3 regions of the Halomonas sp. R57-5 genome follow, and region 2 is predicted to be linked to each of the others. Evidence: predicted binding sites of a transcription regulator. Region 2 holds the regulator's gene; each other region holds the start of a gene.
What was found. The regulator sigma-54, encoded in region 2, starts transcription at its own class of promoters, with help from an activator protein. The targets are predictions, from matches to a motif close to TGGCACNNNNNTTGCTNT.

Region 1 (7,217 bases), 1.5 Mb from region 2:
GAGTGCGCAGTCATCACGATCACCGGCAGGTCGGGATGCGCCTCGCGCACGCGCGCCATCAGATCAAGCCCATCGATACCCGGCATACGGATATCGGTGACCAGCACGTCTGGGGGGCTTTCCAGCAAACGCGTCAGGGCAACGTCGGCGCGTTCAATACACTCAACGTCCAGGTCGGGTTGCGCTAATGCGCGCTCTAGCACCCAGCGGATAGCGCGGTCATCATCGACAATGACCACCCGCGCAACATCATTACGTGCAGCCTCAGTCATGACGCTTCTCCGGTGAAATTAATAACCATGGGAATCAATAAACGAAATTCGGTGTGTCCAGGACGTGAGTCGCATTCGATCAATCCTTGATGCTGGTGCAAAATCGACTGGGCGATAGAGAGCCCAAGACCGCTGCCTTCCGCGCGCCCCGACACCATGGGGTAAAACAGCGTTTCCTGCAGCGCAACGGGAATGCCGGGCCCGTTATCGATCACCGCGACTTCACTGACCAGCCGGTGACGCTCCGCACCGAGGGTAAATTGGCGACGGGCGCGGGTGCGTAGTATTAGCGTAGGTTCAGACGTTTGCGCATCGCTCATGGCCTGTACCGCGTTGCGGGCCACATTGAGCACCGCCTGAATCATTTGTGACTCATCGCCGGAAAGGTCGGGCAGGCTGGGGTCGTAATCACGGCTGATCGTCACGCAAGGGTGCTCGGCAATCAGCAGCGCCCGTACCCGTTCTAGCKCTTTGTGAATATTGACCGGCTCGTGCTTAAGAATACGGTTAGGGCCGAGCATGGAGTCGACCAAATCGCGCAGCCTATCCACCTCTTCCACAATGATATGGGTATATTCGCGCAGCGCCGGGTCGTCTAGATCCCGCTCTAATAGCTGCGCCGCACCGCGGATGCCGCCCAGGGGATTTTTGACTTCATGGGCAAGCCCGCGGGCAAGCACCTTGATCGTCTCCTGACGGGTAGTGAGCGCCTCTTCCCGGGAAATCTGCATCAACCTATCCCGCGGCTCCACTTCCAACAGCAGCTCATCGTCGGATAACGGCGTGACCGTGTAGTCAACCGTGAGCGGTTCACTGTTCAGCGGGGTAATGCGCGCTTCACGCTGGGTATAAGGGTGAAAGGCATCCCGGGCCTTGGCCAATACATCGTCAATGCTTTCATCCCCGCCGAGCAGCGTGTCCAGGCTGATCCCGTGAACACGGCTAAGACTGACCGCTAACAACGCTTCAGCGGCAGGGTTCATCCAGCGCACACGCAGCTCGCCATCTAGCAGCAATACCGCCGTGGTGAGATGTTCAAGCAAACGCTGATGCATGGTGGTGTCCTGAAAAATCGCGTCTTCCATCGCCGATACAGACCTACAGGTGGATGATCAATGAGGGAACTGCAAAAAGCGCGCCAATTACGCACTTATGCCCATTTGCACGGCTTGCGGGCATCGTAAGGAGCGCGGGCGAATCGTTTTAGCGCACCCACGACGGCAAATGCACCTACCCACGCACCACTTTAGTGCACGCACGCGTCGGAAGGGAATGCTTAGTCGCGAGCTTTACGTATAAACGCTTTTAAGGAACCGTAATCGTCACGGCTGCCGAACGGTGCTGCAAACGCTGACGACTATCCAGTAGCTCTGCCTGAAGCTCGTGGCGCCCCGGTGGAAGCCCCGTTAGCCAGAAGACATCGCTGTGCAGCGCGGACTGGCTGATGTCGCCATTCACTAGCAGCCGCACCTGGTGATCGTCGCGCAGCGGAGGCGCAAGGGCCACCTCCACCGCCGTCATGCCACCTTCCACCCGTGCGCCTTGCTGGGGCAGGGCAATCGAGAAATGGTCATAAGGCATAAAGGGCTGCCCCGGCTTGTCCCGCGGCCGCTGTGGCGCTGATGGGGCCGCATTCGTGCCAGAATTGACGAGCGCCGCGCTTAATGCAGGCGGCAGGCTTGGCAACGGCGACAACTCTAAGGCCTCACCACCGCGACCAGGGTCATCGGTAAAGGTCACGTTGCCGTCCTCATCGGTAACTCGATATACCGTCTGCCCGAATGCCAAAACGGCTGCGCCAGCAAGCGTCGCGCCCAAAAGAGTCACCAGCACGCCGCGCATCGCGACTGTATTGATCCTACTCATCGCACCCCTTGCACTGCTTATAAGCCCCAATAATAAAAAACCCCGCCGAAGCGAGGTTCTATTAATAATCACCGTTTCCGCCGCCTGGCTGATAAACAGCCAGGGGTTAAAAACGCTGATTAGCAGCTGTAGTACATATCAAACTCAATCGGGTGCGTAGTCATGCGAATACGCTCAACTTCTTCCATTTTGAGTTCGATGTAGGCATCGATCATCTCGTCGGTGAACACGCCACCTTCGGTCAAGAACGCACGGTCAGCGTCGAGTGCTTCCAGTGCTTGATCCAGGCTATGCGCCACGGTCGGTACTGACTTGCCTTCTTCTGGCGGCAGGTCGTACAGGTTTTTGTCCATGGCATCGCCAGGATGGATCTTGTTTTTGATGCCGTCGATACCCGCCATCAACATGGCAGAGAACGCCAGGTAGGGGTTAGCGGTCGGGTCAGGGAAACGTGCTTCTACACGCTTACCTTTCGGGCTAGCGGTGTAAGGAATGCGGATTGAAGCAGAACGGTTGCGGGCGCTGTAAGCCAGCATTACCGGGGCTTCAAAACCAGGTACCAGACGCTTGTACGAGTTGGTAGACGCGTTAGTAAAGGCGTTCAGAGCACGAGCGTGCTTGATGATACCGCCAATGTAGAACAGCGCCATTTCAGACAGACCAGCATACTCGTCACCGGCGAACTGGTTCTCACCGCCTTTCCAGAACGACTGGTGCACGTGCATACCTGAACCGTTGTCACCTACCAGCGGCTTCGGCATAAAGGTGGCGGTTTTGCCATACGCGTGGGCCACGTTGTGGATCACGTATTTCATTTCCTGCACTTCGTCAGCTTTCTTCACCAGCGTGTTGAATTTCACGCCAATTTCGTTCTGACCTGCGTTGGAAACTTCGTGGTGGTGAACTTCCACGGTCTGACCAATCGCTTCCAGGGTGTTACACATGGCACCACGAATATCGTGGAAGCTATCCACCGGGGGAACCGGGAAGTAGCCGCCTTTAACGCGCGGACGGTGCCCCAGGTTGCCGCCTTCAACGACACTGTCGGTTGCCCAAGCGCCTTCGTCGGAAGTGATTTTATACATGGAGCCCTGGATATCAGACTTCCAGTGCACTTCGTCAAAGATGAAGAATTCAGGCTCAGGACCAAAGAAAGCGGTGTCGCCCAGGCCAGTAGACTGAAGGTAAGCCTCTGCACGCTTAGCAATGGAGCGCGGGTCACGGTCGTAGCCCTGCATGGTGGCCGGCTCGATGATGTCGCAGCGTAGAACCAGCGTGGCATCTTCAGTGAAGGGGTCCAGGTAACCAGTACCATCTTCCGGGCGCAGAATCATGTCGGATTCGTTGATGCCCTTCCAGCCTTCAATAGAAGAGCCATCAAACATTTGGCCATTCTCGAAGAATTCTTCGTCCACATCGCGAGCAGGCACGGTAACGTGCTGCTCTTTACCGCGAGTGTCGGTAAAACGCAGGTCTACCCATTTAACATCATGTTCTTCAATTAGCGCGAGGGTCTTGGCTGACATAGTGTCCTCCGGTATGAGCGTGGCTTAAAGCTAACGACAGTAAGCTACCGATAAAAGTGTTGTTCGACAAACTACGTGCTAAACCGCACGTTTGTCATTCTTGTTCGCTCAACGTTTGCCTGACATTTTTAACAAATCGCTCAGCGAGCATTTCAGACCGGCTATCGTTTTAGCATGCCGCAGGGCTTATGCCTACGGCCACTAGCCGCTTCAAAACTTACTACACAGTCAAAGCACATTTCATGCCAACACTGCACCAATATGGCGTAAAAAAACAATAAATGATTGTTTTGTATATCATAAAAAATAAAGCTAAATGCCTCTTGATGACGCATAACGGCTAAACAAGGTGTCTCAAGCCAGCTAAAAACCCCTCAATGCACCAAAATAGAACAAAAATAATGCTTTATGCGCCATTAAAGAGCACTAAATATACTGAACCCTCTTTTTTAGCTCGCAAGTTTTTTTACTTGCTACCCAAATAAACCAGATACTACAATAAATTACAAATTGATAGATTAGCTCACAATTGGAGTCGGCAAATGGGATCGGTCTGCTTTATCGTTGATGCCATGGTGACGGGTGAGATGTTGCCACGCCATTTAAAATCCATACGTGAGTCAGGTGTTGCCGACCACTTGCTGCCCATTTTAGTGACAGCCACTCAAGCTCAAGCGCGCCTGAGTGCTATTGAACAGCGCTACCACACCCACTCGCTGATTACCCCAACGCGAACGCTAGGGGCTCGCCTTAATAAAGCCGCGTTTGCCAGTCAAGCCGAATGGCTCATCATTGCGCTGCAAAAAAAACCGCTGCCTGCCGCACTTTGGGGCGCGCTCTATCCACAGCTCAACACTTACACCCTGGACGCGTTAATTATCGGCCTCACCCGGCCATCGCTGTCGGAACGCATTCTGCGGCGCCTGTTGGCAAGTGCGTTAATTTTGCCGCCCTACATCGCCGTTAGGCGCGTCTGGCTTGAACGCTTGGGTGGGTTTGACCCTGAGTTGGGCGATGACAGCACGATAGTCGATTTTTTGCAGCGCTTACACGCCTGCCCCACCCGCTTGAAAACCTACAGCGGCCACCTGCTTAGCCAAATGGATGATCCAGACGATTGTTCGCTACCTACCCCGCCCGGTGCGGCTTGCACTACGCGCCCTTGACACGGGCCCTATCACTATCTCTTACCGTCACTGCTTTTTTTGCTGCTGCCTAGCTGACCTTCAACTGCTTACCAAATAGCATGGCGCCGAGTGTGGTGGTATTGGCCAGCTTATTAAGGCCCACAGACCCCACTGCGCCCACCACTATGAGCACCAGCGCATACACCCCAACCGGTAACGACAAAGGCTCAATCGCCAGATCGGTGAGCACAAAGAACATAGGGTGCGCCAAGTAAATACCGAACGAATACGCATTGATGTGGCGCACCCATAAAGGCGCAGGACGCCTGGCCAAGTAGCGCATGGCGCACAGCGTAAACAGCACGAAGAAAGGAATTACCCATACCTCTTTGGAAGAGAAGGCCAGCCAGCCAGCGAAGGTCGCAGCAATAATCAGTGCCACCATTAGCGCTAACCAGAACGGGCGGGCCATTTGTTGCATCCAGACAGGCCGCGCCAACATAACGCTCTCAGGGGCTAGCGGGTAGTAGCGCACCAGCACCAGAGCAAGAAAAAACACATAGATCCAGCCCAGTGGAGCAATCCAGAGCAGATAACCGGGCAGGTCAACGTCAAACCAGTAAGCCAGCCCCCAATACGCCATGCTGATCACACAGGCGCCCCACAGCCACGGCACCGGGTTCAAGCGCCACAGCTGCCAACGGGTAAACAACCAATAAGCCACATAAAACTGCATCGCGATGATCAAAAAATAGCCATGCCAGCCCGCGTAGACATAATACTCAATGGTATTGGCCACAAACCCCACCGGCTCATCTGAGGCCTGCAGCCTTACCCATTCAGCCGTCGAATAGATAAAGCCATACACAAAGTACGGCACCATCACATACTTAACGCGCTGGGCTAGAAAACCTTCCGGCACGGCCTTGTCGTAGCGAACGGCAAATACAAAGACCGCAATAAACAGGAAAATCGGCGTACCCAAAACCAGCGGTATGCGCATCAAATCGGTGGCAACGTTATCGAGGCGTTGATTGACGTGATCTAATAAGTGAAACAAAAAAACGGCTATACAGCCGTAAGCACGTAACCAATAGATCTCTTCAATTTTCCGCATTGGGCCTCCCGCCGCTACCTATTCCTACCCTGGCATTTTGAATGGCGATGATGAATGACTATGCTAACTGACTGTCTTATATGGCTATGATGAACAATGAGGGCCTTCACGCTGTCCGACCCTATTGAACAGTTTTAATTCCCGGAGGAAACGTGTTCATCCCCAAACTACCGCTACTCTCGTACCGATGTAACGCCCTACTCACCGCGTTTATTGGCTGGCTAACGTTTAGCGGCCACAGTTTAGCCAGCGAGGTTGAACACCATCAGTTTTTCTCACCCACGCTTGGGTACGACTACCCCTATAGCGTTTATTTACCCGACCATTATGACGACCAAATGACCGACGCTTATCCGGTCGTTTATATGCTGCACGGCTCGTTTGGCACCGACCGCGACTGGGTTTCCCGCGGCAACTTACAGCAGGTGGCAGATAGGTTAATTCGCGCCGGGCATATTCCTCCGGCGGTGTTCGTTATGCCCGGCAGCCGCAGTTGGTGGGTGGATGGCCACAATGAGCCCGCCCGCAGCGCATTTTTTAACGACCTAATGCCCCACATAGAAGCGACCTACCGTGTGGGACAAGAGCGCCACTTGCGTGGCGTGGCAGGGCTCTCCGCTGGCGGCTACGGCGCGCTCAATTTTGCCCTGGAACGGCCTGAACTGTTTGCCGCAGTGGCCGCGTTAAGCCCCGCAAGCTATGCTCCCCTGCCACCGCGTAACTCCTCCGCCTGGCGCCACCCGGCCTTTCGCAATGACCAGGGGCAATTTGATCGCGAGCTATGGAAATCCCTTAACTACGTTGAACATTTGGAAGAGTACCGCCTGCGCGTGACACCCCGCGGCACTGAAGAAGAGGGCGACCTCTCCCCCGTACCGCTGTATATCAGCGCCGGGCGTAGCGACGTTTACGACGCTGAATTTCACGCCCGCATCCTGCGCCAAGCCATGGAACGCATTCAGCCCAACGATGTGCGCCTTGATCTCTACCCCGGCGGCCACACATGGCAGGTATGGCGCGCCAGCCTACCGGCAGCGCTCAACTTTCTATTTCAGTACGTGGGCCAGCCGGTCGTTGAAGCACAGGCTGAAGAAGACTAGGAGGAAGTAAGCGGTTGAGCGCACTACACTAAAGCAATACCCTTCAAAGCACTTTCCAACACAAGGAAGACAGCGATGCACCAGCATATCGAATGGGACGAACCCGGCAGCGCCAGCGTAGCTGAGTACTTTAAAAACGACCCTGATCACAACGCCCCCGACCCAGGCGACATTATTTCCGCCCGCTATCAAGGCGCCATGGTGCGCGT
Region 2 (7,115 bases):
GTCGAAGACCAAATCAGCGTCTAACGGCACGCCGCGTTTATAACCAAACGACTCAAGGGTCAGCGTTAGCTTATCGCGGCGCTGGTGCGCTACCTGGTCGGTAATGCGACGGCGCAAATCGTGTACCGATAAGCGAGATGTATCGATCAATAGATCGGCTAGATCGCGAATATCCTCCAGCGTCTCCTCTTCTTTATTGATCGCCTCTTCCAGGGTCATCTCGCTATCCCGAGTCAGCGGATGGCGTCGCCGGGTAGCGGAGTAACGCTCAAGCAGGATACGGGCATCGGTGGTCAAGTAAATAACTTGAAAATCGATTTTACGCTGGCGCAACTCTTCTAACAAAGACGGTAGGCGCTCCAGCGCTCCCGGCAAATTACGGGCATCGATACTGACCGCCAAGTGAGCGCGGTCACCCTGGTCGCGTAATTCGTCCACCAACGAGCCCAGCAGCATAGCGGGGAGGTTATCAATCGCATAATAGCCAAGGTCCTCCAGCGCCTGTAGAGCGATAGATTTGCCTGACCCGGAGCGGCCGCTAATGATCACCAGTTGCATAGAGTCTCTCTTTGCTTTGGTCAAGCTGCGTTGAGGGTGGTGAGCGAAACATTACCTGCCGTAACGAACCTTAAAACAGGTTTGAAGACCGTTAGGCCGCGGATTGCTCACGAATTTTGGCGGTAATCAGCTCAAGTAGCTCGCGCTGACTGGCTGCTTTACGCAGCTGCTGGCGTGTATCCGCATCATTCATGATGGTCGCTACTTGGCCGAGCAGAGAGAGGTGTGTGTCATCTGCTTCTTCAGGTACCAGCAGGACAAACACCAGATCTACCGGGTCTCCGTCGATAGCGTCAAAATCAATCGCTTCTGAGAGTTTTAAAAAACCAGCGATAGGGGCGGTGCAGTGGGGGCTGCGCGCATGGGGAATAGCCACGCCGTTACCGATACCGGTACTGCCTAAGCGCTCGCGGCCGATTAGACGGCTAAACACTTCTTGGCTGTCCAGGCTGGGGATATTTTGCGCGATAAAGGTGCTGTAAAACTCCAGCACCCTTTTTTTGCTGCCCCCGGGTACGTCAAAAAGAACGCGCTCCGGGGGGAGTATGGTTTCCAACGTCATTGAATTAACGCACACCTGCGCCTTGGGCGCGAGCTTGTGCTTTTTCCTTGTGTTTAACGAGTTGACGGTCGATTTTATCCGCTAGGGCGTCGATAGCGGCGTACATATCACTGTCGAGGGCTTCCGCATGTAAGTCAGCACCTGCGGCGTGCAGCGTACAAGCGGCCTGCTGGCGCTCTTTCTCCACTGATAAGGTGACTTGCACCGTGGTTATATTGTCGTAATGGCGCTCTACACGCTCAAGCTTTTCGTTGACATAGTCACGCAAGGCGTCAGTCAGTTCTACGTGATGACCAGTGATATTTACTTGCATTGACGTGCTCCTTATCCATCGGACTGTACTTCGATTGTAACCCTTTTTGCCGCGTTGCAAAGCCCTTGTCGAGAGATTCGCTGCAACGTCGACAGAACCTAGCGTAAACGACGTCGCTCACTGGAGGAAGGAATGCCCATGGCCTCGCGATATTTAGCCACCGTACGCCGCGCTACTTGAATCCCTCCTTCGCCTAATAGCGTGACTAGGCGGCTGTCTGAGAGCGGCTTGCCGGGTGGCTCCTCTTGAATCAATTTCTTGAGTCGCGCGCGGATGGCGGTGCTGGAGTGACTGTCGCCATCTTGACCGCTCACCTGACTTGAGAAAAAGTACTTGAGCTCGAACACGCCCCGGGGGGTATGGATATATTTTTGCGTCGTGACCCGTGAAATCGTCGATTCGTGCATCTCCACAGCTTCGGCAATATCGGCCAGTATCAGCGGTTTCATGGCTTCTTCGCCGTGCTCTAAAAAGCCAATCTGGCGGGTGATGATTTCGCGCCCCACGCGTAGCAGCGTATCGTTACGGCTCGAGAGGCTCTTAATCAGCCAGCGCGCTTCCTGTAGGTGCTCTTTGAGAAACTGGTTGTCATCGCTTTTGTCCGCACGCTTAATCAAACTGGCGTAGTCGGGCTGAATGCGCAGCCGTGGCAGGGCCTCTGGGTTGAGTTCTAAATGCCAGCCTTCGTGGTCGTGGCGGACGACCAGGTCGGGGGTTACATAGCTGTCATCGGTGTCGCCGTAGGCGCTGCCTGGGCGGGGGTCGAGGCTGCGAATAAGTAGGATAACATCGGCCAGCTGTTGGTCATCGAGCCCCAGGCGGCGCTTTAGCAGGCGCATGTCATCCTTACCAAGCGCTTCGAGGAACTGCCGCACTAGGCGGCGGGCGGGAACCAGTAGCGGCGTATCATCGGGCAGGGCGGCGAGCTGCAGCATCAGGCATTCACGCAGGTCGCGGGCAAAGATACCGGTTGGCTCAAACTGCTGGAGTTTGAGCAGAATGGTTTCTACCTCGCGTTGGCTAAGCCCGTCAATGCCCTGGGCACGCAGGCCCTCACGAATATCGTTAAGCGGCTGGGTTAAGTAGCCGTTGGCGTCGAGCGCGTCGATTAAGCTCTCTGCGACAAGCTGTTCGCGGGCGCTAAAGTCGGTCATGGCAAGCTGCCATAGTAGGTGCCCATGCAGGCTCTGCCCGGCTGCCTGACGCTCAAAATCAGGGCCTTCGCTGCTGCCGCCCTGGCTACCCATATCTTGATAGGTATCTGACCAGTCGCTATCTACTGAGAGTTCAGTGGGGATGCCCTCTGACCACTCTTCTTCCTTAGGCTCGCTGACAGCCTGCTCACCAAATTCATCTTCCTGCTCCAGCATGGGATTGGCATCTAGGGCCTGCTGAATTTCTTGACGAAGGTCCAGCGTCGAGAGTTGCAACAGCGCAATCGCCTGTTGCAACTGGGGCGTCATGGTCAGCTGTGTGCCGATACGCAGTTGGAGAGAAGCTTTCATGACCATCTGAGAACCACTCGTTAATCAGAATGCTCCACCCTAGTGCGAGTGAGTGTCTGGTGCAAGTGCAATAAGCATGCCATTGGTAGTAAAGTTGTTGCAGAGCGCTATTTACAGAACCAAAAAATAGGTTTATGGGCAGGCGGTGATTGTAGGCATAGCTGATCAGTTTAAAGGCGAAAATCAGCACCCAGATATACGTCTCTGACCTTCTGATTATCGAGAATGGCACTGGGTGAACCGCTGGCAATGATTTGCCCATCACCAACGATATAGGCGATATCGCAAATATCGAGGGTTTCACGCACGTTGTGATCGGTGATCAGTACGCCAATATGACGTTGCTTCAGCGCACGAATGATGGTTTTGATCTCGCCTACCGAAATAGGGTCGACGCCAGCAAAGGGCTCATCCAGTAAAATAAAGGCAGGGTCAGTGGCCAGCGAGCGGGCAATTTCTACACGCCTGCGCTCACCGCCCGAAAGGCTCATGCCAAGGTTGTCGCGGATGTGGGTGATATGAAAGTCTTCGAGTAGCGCTTCCAGGCGCTGTTCGCGTCCTGTGCGGTCAAGTTCTTTGCGCGTCTCGAGTATCGCCATAATGTTATCGGCAACCGATAGTTTGCGAAAAATAGACGCCTCTTGGGGGAGGTAGCCAATACCCGCCGCTGCGCGCTCGTGCATCGGCGCACGGGTTAAATCCACCGCATCGATTCCGACCTTGCCAGCATCGGATTTCACCAGCCCGACAATCATGTAGAACGAGGTGGTTTTACCTGCGCCGTTGGGGCCCAGTAGGCCAACAATGCTGCCTTGGGAGATCTCTAAATTGATGTCTTTGACCACTCGGCGGCGCTTGTAGCTTTTCGCCAGGTGGTGGGCATACAGGGTTTTGATCGGCGCAGTGTCAGCAGTTGCCACAGCTTGGCTCCCTATTGTTCAGGCTGAATAGTCATACGAATGCGCTGGGGCTCACTGCCGTCAACGTCAGAGCGCGCTTGAATCACTTCGCGGTCAATAAAATACTCAAGGCGCCCACCGCTAAAGGTATCTTCTTGTTGGATCAGTTCGGCTTGGTCGATTAGCTCTACGCGGCGCTCGGCGACGTGGTAAATAATCCGTCGCGCCCAACCTTCCGTCGGGCCATCTTGCCCTTCGGCTTGATGGCGCAGGTAGGCGCGCTCGCCGGTGGCTGTTGCCGTCGAGAGTTCGCCAGCCGCGTTGCGTTCGATCTCTACCCGCTCGCCGCGCAGCTGCATCTCGCCCTGACGAATATCCACATTCCCGGTATAAACGGCGGTGCCCGCCCGTTGGTCGAGATCTAAACGGTCGGCTTCGACTTCCACCGGAGCCTGTTGTGAGGTTTGGGCCAGTGCCAGTAGCGGCATCGCGAGCGCAAAAAGGGCTGTGTAAATAAGTGCTTTCATGACAATTCCTATTAGCGTTGCGTGGCCGGGGGGTGCGTGCCGCGCACATTATCAGTTAGCCGAACCTGGCTATTGTTAAGCCACACATCCATGCGTGAGGCACTCATTTGCTGGGGCGGTTGCTGCAGCATTACCGGTGTTTCACTCCAGGCATGCTGAGTTAGGCCATCATAATGCAATAGCTCGGTGTCTAGCTGCCAGCCTTCATCCGGCGCGACCAGGCGAGCTGAACCTGACAGCAGCAGGGCTTGGGTAGCGGTATTGAGCGTGCCGACATCGGCGCTGGCCAGCCACTGACGGTTTTCGCTGTCGTATAGTACGGCTTCGGGCTCTTCGGTCCAGGTTTCGCTTCGCTGAGGGGTATGAATTAGGCGCGGCGTTTTTAGCGACTGCAACACCTTGCCGTTATCACCAAACAGGGTAATTTCAGCGTTTTCGAGTACGTGGCCTGGCTCCTGAGCCTGTGCTTCAGGGTCGATAGCGGTATCTTGAGGCCCGCCTGGGTCAAGCCACACCAACAGCGCGCCTAGCGCGATAACAAGCCCGCCGAGCCAGAGGCGTAGGTTAAGCCGTTTCAACATTTATGGTCGACCGTGCAGATAGGTGTCAAGCACCGCGCCCCAGTGCCCTTGAGATTCAAGCAGCGTGTCGCAAATTTCACGCACGGCGCCGTGGCCACCCAGACGTTCGGTGGTCCAGTCAGCGTGGGTGTGCATATAATCCGGCGCGTTAGGAACCGTAATGCCGACGCCGCAGCGCTTAATCGCCGCTAGATCGGGCAGGTCGTCGCCGCAATAGGCCACTTGCTCCAGCTCGATATCAAGGCGCTGGCAGAGCCCGCGCAGGGTCGCCAGTTTGTCCTCACAGCCTTGATGGACATGGTCGATACCCAGAGCGGCAGCGCGTTGACTTACCATAGGTGAATCGCGGCCGGTAATCAGCGCAACATGCACGCCCACGCGTTTGAGAAGTTTTAGCCCATGGCCATCCTGGGTATGGAAGGCTTTGATTTCGATTCCATCGGCCTGAAAGTAGAGGCGGCCATCGGTGAGTACGCCGTCAACATCCAGCGCCAATAGGCGTACGCGGCGGAGTCGATCAAGTAGCGCAGCAGGTAGGGTCATAGAGCCTCCATATCAGTCATTTTTAAAACCAGTCGGCGTAGAACGGTGATGGGTTAAATAACGCCGCTAGCGAGCAGGTCGTGCATATGTAGAGCCCCAATAGGGCGCTGTTGTTCATCCACCACCGCTAGCGCGGTAATCCGGCTCTCTTCCATAATGCGTACCGCTTCGGCCGCCAGGATGTCGGGGCCGATGCGTTTGCCTGGCCGGGTCATAACGTCGTCAACGCGGACATCGCGCAGGTTGTGAAACTGATCCAGCGTACGGCGCAAGTCGCCATCGGTGTAGACTCCGGCGAGGCGTCCATCGCTATCCACCACACAGGTAAAGCCAAGCCCTTGCCGGGTAATCTCCAATAACGCATCGCGCAGCGGGCTGCCCAGCGCGACCTGGGGCAGGCGCGAGCCGTCGTGCATCAGGTCTCTAACGCGCAGTAGCAGGCGTTTGCCTAAACTGCCACCCGGGTGGGAAAGGGCAAAATCTTCAGCGGTAAATCCACGGGCTTCCAGTAACGCCACCGCCAGTGCATCGCCTAGGGCGAGAGCGGCGGTAGTGGAGCTGGTAGGGGCCAGATCGAGCGGGCACGCTTCGCGCTCAACGCCGCTGTTAAGATGTGCATCAGCGTGTTTGGCAAGCGTCGAGTGGGGACGCCCCGTCATGCTGACCAGTGGCGTACCCAAGCGTTTAAGCAGCGGCAGTAGGGCGGTGACTTCGGCCGTTTCACCCGAGTTAGAGAGCGCCAGTACTACATCAGCGCGGGTGATCATGCCCAAATCGCCATGACTGGCTTCACCGGGGTGAACGAAAAAGGCCGGTGTGCCCGTGCTGGCAAGCGTTGCTGCCAGCTTGCCAGCAATATGCCCCGACTTGCCCATGCCAGTCACCACCACCCGCCCTTGGCAGGCGAGGATTAATTCGCAGGCGCGGTCAAAGCTTTCGTCTAGTTTAGCCTGGAGACCGCCAATCGCTGCCTGCTCAATTTGCAGCGTACGCAGTGCGCTTTCGCGTAATAGGCTGGATGAAGCGAGAGGCTGGCGCATAGCGTTTTCTCTTAACGATTGAAAATATAAAAAGTGGTAACCGCCAAGAATAACATCTCGACACCGCTTATAGGCAGTAATTGCGCTCGTTATCCCTGGTGGCTTGAGCGGTAAGCTGGCCTAGTCTAGGGATTAGCTCACCAGTGATGTTATTAATCAACAGGAAGGCCCGCTCGCGCCGTAATGTTTTGTGGCGTTATAGTACAATGTTCGATAATGTTTTAGAAACACTGTTTTCTAACTGCGGTAGCAGCAAGTAGGGTATGATAATTAGTCCTAGCTGCGCCTTGTTAAGAGTCAACTGATCCATGACTGATGCACCCTTTATAGAAATTGAAGACCTTTATTTCTCTCGTGGCGATCACGAGATTTTCCGTGGTGTGAATATGACTATACCGCGGGGTAAAGTGACGGCGATCATGGGGCCAAGCGGCACCGGTAAAACAACGCTGTTGAAACTGATTGGTGGCCAGTTGACCCCGGAGAGCGGGCGCATCCTCATTGATGGTCAGGATGTTCATCGGCTATCCCGGAAGGCGCTATTTACGCTGCGCAAGCGGATGGGAATGCTGTTTCAGAGTGGCGCA
Region 3 (4,056 bases), 2.1 Mb from region 2:
GTTGTTGATGCCGATACGCTCCAGATCACGACGGGACATCTCGCCCAGCGCTTCGCCGGTCAGTACATCGGCCACCGGCCAGTCGCGGCCGCGGTTCTCGAGCACCAGCACGAACCGGCCATCTTCGGTACGCTGCAAGCGGCCATCCAGCAAAGCCTGCAGCCAGTCTCGGGCGCGTTCGTCATCGCTTTGCAAAATGGCGGTGATCGCGTCGCCTTTGTCAGCGTAAGACTCAACGTCCAGCGCCTCTAACAACTCGAGCGCGGCGTCATCGTCGGCAGTATTCGTGGAGCTCGTTTGTGCTTGGGCGGTCACTGTGATGCTTAACAACAGTAGGCACAGCAGCCCTAAGGAAAGGAAACGCCTCATGGGGTTCTTCCTTTGGTTATCTAAAGAGGGGGAGTTAGCGTGCTCCCTCGCCACTTGGGCTTCAGCCTAGGGACGAGGGATCAGTATTACTCACTACAGGAGCTTTTACTCAGCGAGCGCCGCTTCGGCTTCTTCTGCTGCGGTGCTGCCACCGCACGAGCCGTTCACGACGTTGAAGTTGCCGCACTCCATCGGCTTGCGCCAATCGGCAATCAGGTCACGGGAGCCAGGCAGGTAGTCAGACCAGGCGTCGCCGGCCACGGTAGACGGCGTCTGCCAAACGATATCGAACTGACCGTTGTCCTGAATCTCACCGATCAGCACCGGCTTGGTGATGTGGTGGTTGGGCATCATCGCCGCATAACCGCCGGAGAGGTTAGGTACGGTCACACCGATAATGGCGTCTTTCACCGTATCGACGTCTGTCGTGCCCGCCTTGCGAACCGCTTCGGCCCACATGTTGAAACCAATGTAGTGCGCTTCCATTGGGTCGTTGGTCACCGCCATATCGTCGCCGGTGTACTCAATCCAGGCATCGATAAAGTCGTAGTTGTCATCGTTATCGACGCTCATGAAGTAGTTCCATGCCGCCAAGTGGCCTACCAGCGGCCCGGTATCAATACCGGTAAGCTCCTGCTCGCCCACGGAGAAGGCGATGACCGGAATATCGGCAGCGTCGATACCCTGGTTGGAGAGCTCGGTATAGAACGGCACGTTAGCGTCGCCGTTAACCGTCGAGATTACGGCGGTCGGTTTAMCCTCTTCACCGAAGCGGCGAATTTCCGCCACGATGTTTTGCCAATCGGAGTGACCGAACGGCGTGTAGTTAACCATGATGTCCTCTTCCGCGATGCCGTGTTCGTCCTTGAGGAAGGCTTCAAGGATACGGTTGGTGGTACGCGGGTAGACATAGTCGGTACCCACCAGCGCAAAGCGCTCGATACCGACTTCGTTGATAAGGTATTCAACCGCAGGGATCGCCTGCTGGTTAGGCGCTGCGCCGGTGTAGAAGACGTTTTCAGAAGACTCTTCGCCTTCATACTGCACCGGGTAGAACAGCAGGCCGTTGAGTTCTTCTACGACGGGCAGAACGGATTTACGCGAAACCGACGTCCAGTTGCCGAAAATAACGTCCACTTCTTCCTGGTCTAGTAGCTCCCGGGCGCGTTCAGCAAACAGCGGCCAGTTAGACGCCGGGTCGACCACCACGGCCTCTAACTGACGGCCCAGCAAACCACCGGCTTCGTTCTGCTGCTCGATAAGCATTTCGACGGTGTCTTTGAGGACGGTCTCACTAATCGCCATGGTGCCGGAGAGAGAGTGCAGGATACCGACTTTGATCGGGTCATCGTCCTGGGCGGCGGCCTGGGTGCTAGCACTCATGATGGCAGCGGTGAGTAAAGCGGTCGCGAAACGGCCACGTGATAGGAATGGGCGGGAGTGTGTCGAGCGTTTGAGTGTGTTCATTGTTAATCTCCTTGCACCCCTTATGGCTGKGGTTTGTTATGACCGAGGCTTGATGATTGGCTTCGCACTTGGGGTTGTTGTGTTAGSTCCCCAATACGTCCACTAGCCATTAACACCTGCAAGGGATGCGCCAGATTGACACAAAGTTGTCTTATAGCTCTTTAATCAGCCACTTAATAATCATCAGAAAATCTCAACATTCACCGAATGCACCAAAATAAAGCGCAAGAACGCGGCTAAGGCACCCTCACAATGCACCAACAAGATACAGTGCACCAACTAAGTACTTGAGCTTTTTGAATACAGATCAGTAACGTAACACTTACTTATTAGTTACAACCTCACTCTTTGTTGTCAGTTAAAAAGCAGTTAAAAAAGGAGCCTTGGCATCACCAAGGCTCCTCGCTATTCACCCTTCAAATCGAGGCGTTAAACAGCCACGTCGGGTGGGACTTTCTTACGACGTTTTTTCAGCAACGGCAGACCAAGCGACAGCAGAGCGACGACCAGCAAACCAAGGGAGATGGGCTTGTCGATAAAGGTCATCCAGTCACCACCGGAAATCTGCAGTGCGCGGCGCATGGACTCTTCCATGATGTTGCCCAGAATCAGCGCTAGAATCAGCGGCGCCGCGGGGAAGCCAAACAGGCGCATGCCCAGGCCCACMAAGCCGAAGCCAAGCAGTAGCAGCAGATCAAATACGCTGAAGCTCATGCCGTAAACACCGATCATGCAGAAGATCAGAATCAGCGATAGCAGCAATGGGCGAGGCATATCGAGAATTTTAGCGATATAGGGAATCAGCGGCAGGTTAAGTGCCAGCAGGAAGATATTGCCGATATACATACTGGCAACCACGCCCCAAAACACGTCCGGGCGCTCAGTTAGCATCATCGGGCCGGGGTTAACCCCCATGACAAGCAACGCGCCTAGCAGGACAGCGGTAGTGCCTGAACCCGGCACACCCAACGTCAGCAGCGGTACAAAGGAGCCCGTACAGGCAGCGTTGTTGGCTGCTTCCGGCGCCGCCACGCCTTTGATATTGCCCTGCCCAAAGGTGTGACCATCTTTGGCAATGCGCTTTTCCATGCTGTAACCCAGGAACGAACCGATGGTCGCGCCCGCGCCTGGCAGTACCCCGGTGAAGAAACCCAATATCGAACTACGACCAATAGGGCCAGCGATTTCTTTCACTTCGCTACGTGACAATTTCAGCGAGCCAATCTCATTGCGCGGCATTTCTTTGCCACCGCCGCCACGCAGCAGCATGTAAAAGACTTCGGCAAGGGCGAAAATACCCAGGGCTACGACCAGGAAGTCGATGCCATCCAGCAACTGCACTGAACCGAAAGTAAAGCGCTCAGTACCGGTCTGCATGTCGATACCGATAATAGAAATAATCACCCCCACCACGGCGGCAATTAGCCCTTTAACCAGGGACTTATCCGACAGCGAAACGACAGCGGTTAAGCCCAGCACCATTAAGGCGAAATACTCAGAAGGGCCAAAGCTCACGGCTACTTTCGACAGCAGCGGGGCAATCAGCATCAAGAAAATAACGGAAATGGTACCACCGATAAAGGAAGCGTAGGCGGCAATCGCCAGCGCTTTACCCGCCTGACCTTTTTTAGCCATCGGGTAGCCGTCAAAGGAGGTCGCCACGGTACCCGCCACGCCAGGGGCGTTAAGCAGGATCGACGACGTGGAGCCACCAAAGATGGCGCCGTAGTAAACCCCGGCCATCAGGATCAAGCCCGATGAAGGCTCCATGGCAAAGGTGATAGGAATCATCAAGGCAAGTGCACTGATAGGGCCCAGACCCGGCAGCATGCCGATAATGGTGCCAGCAAATACGCCGGCAAATACGTAGGCAATATTGATTGGCTCAAGCGCGATGCCAAAGCCGTACATCAAATTATTGAAGGCATCCATGGGAATTACTCTCTCAAGAACTGCTAGCGGAAAGACCTGCTAACAAGGCTTTGTTTAGAAGGGCAGCACGCCAGTGGGCAGGTAAACATCCATCACCTTCGTCATGGTCAGGTAGAGCGCCAGCACTACCCCCAGCGACGTAGCGAGGTTGACCCCATGGCGGCGATAACCGTAGTAGGCCGTCAGACCAACGCAGAGCAGCGTTGAAGCGAGTACAAACCCTAGCGGTACCAGCAAAAACGCATAGGCGGCAATCGCTAGCGAGGTCACGATGACCCGCGCCCATGG

Region 1: glnL (nitrogen regulation protein NR(II)) is a predicted target of sigma-54. The motif match lies at 1,396-1,413, and genes of this name have one in related genera.
Region 3: urtA (urea ABC transporter substrate-binding protein) is a predicted target of sigma-54. The motif match lies at 1,952-1,969, and genes of this name have one in related genera.

What each region holds. Positions count from the first base shown of each region.
Region 1 is NZ_LN813019.1:4,726,569-4,733,785, forward strand. Features, by position in the region: gene ntrC (nitrogen regulation protein NR(I)) at 1-272, opposite strand, end outside; gene glnL (nitrogen regulation protein NR(II)) at 269-1,327, opposite strand; gene HALO_RS21570 (DUF4124 domain-containing protein) at 1,578-2,138, opposite strand; gene glnA (glutamate--ammonia ligase) at 2,258-3,664, opposite strand; gene HALO_RS21580 (hypothetical protein) at 4,207-4,830, shown strand; gene HALO_RS21585 (acyltransferase family protein) at 4,880-5,908, opposite strand; gene HALO_RS21590 (alpha/beta hydrolase) at 6,061-7,008, shown strand; gene HALO_RS21595 (hypothetical protein) at 7,084-7,217, shown strand, end outside.
Region 2 is NZ_LN813019.1:3,187,742-3,194,856, reverse strand. Features, by position in the region: gene rapZ (RNase adapter RapZ) at 1-558, opposite strand, end outside; gene HALO_RS14765 (PTS sugar transporter subunit IIA) at 650-1,120, opposite strand; gene hpf (ribosome hibernation-promoting factor, HPF/YfiA family) at 1,125-1,433, opposite strand; gene HALO_RS14755 (RNA polymerase factor sigma-54) at 1,532-2,944, opposite strand; gene lptB (LPS export ABC transporter ATP-binding protein) at 3,109-3,858, opposite strand; gene lptA (lipopolysaccharide transport periplasmic protein LptA) at 3,870-4,364, opposite strand; gene lptC (LPS export ABC transporter periplasmic protein LptC) at 4,376-4,945, opposite strand; gene HALO_RS14735 (KdsC family phosphatase) at 4,946-5,488, opposite strand; gene HALO_RS14730 (KpsF/GutQ family sugar-phosphate isomerase) at 5,542-6,528, opposite strand; gene HALO_RS14725 (ABC transporter ATP-binding protein) at 6,837-7,115, shown strand, end outside.
Region 3 is NZ_LN813019.1:279,930-283,985, reverse strand. Features, by position in the region: gene urtB (urea ABC transporter permease subunit UrtB) at 1-369, opposite strand, end outside; gene urtA (urea ABC transporter substrate-binding protein) at 475-1,836, opposite strand; gene HALO_RS01355 (tripartite tricarboxylate transporter permease) at 2,266-3,768, opposite strand; gene HALO_RS01350 (tripartite tricarboxylate transporter TctB family protein) at 3,823-4,056, opposite strand, start outside.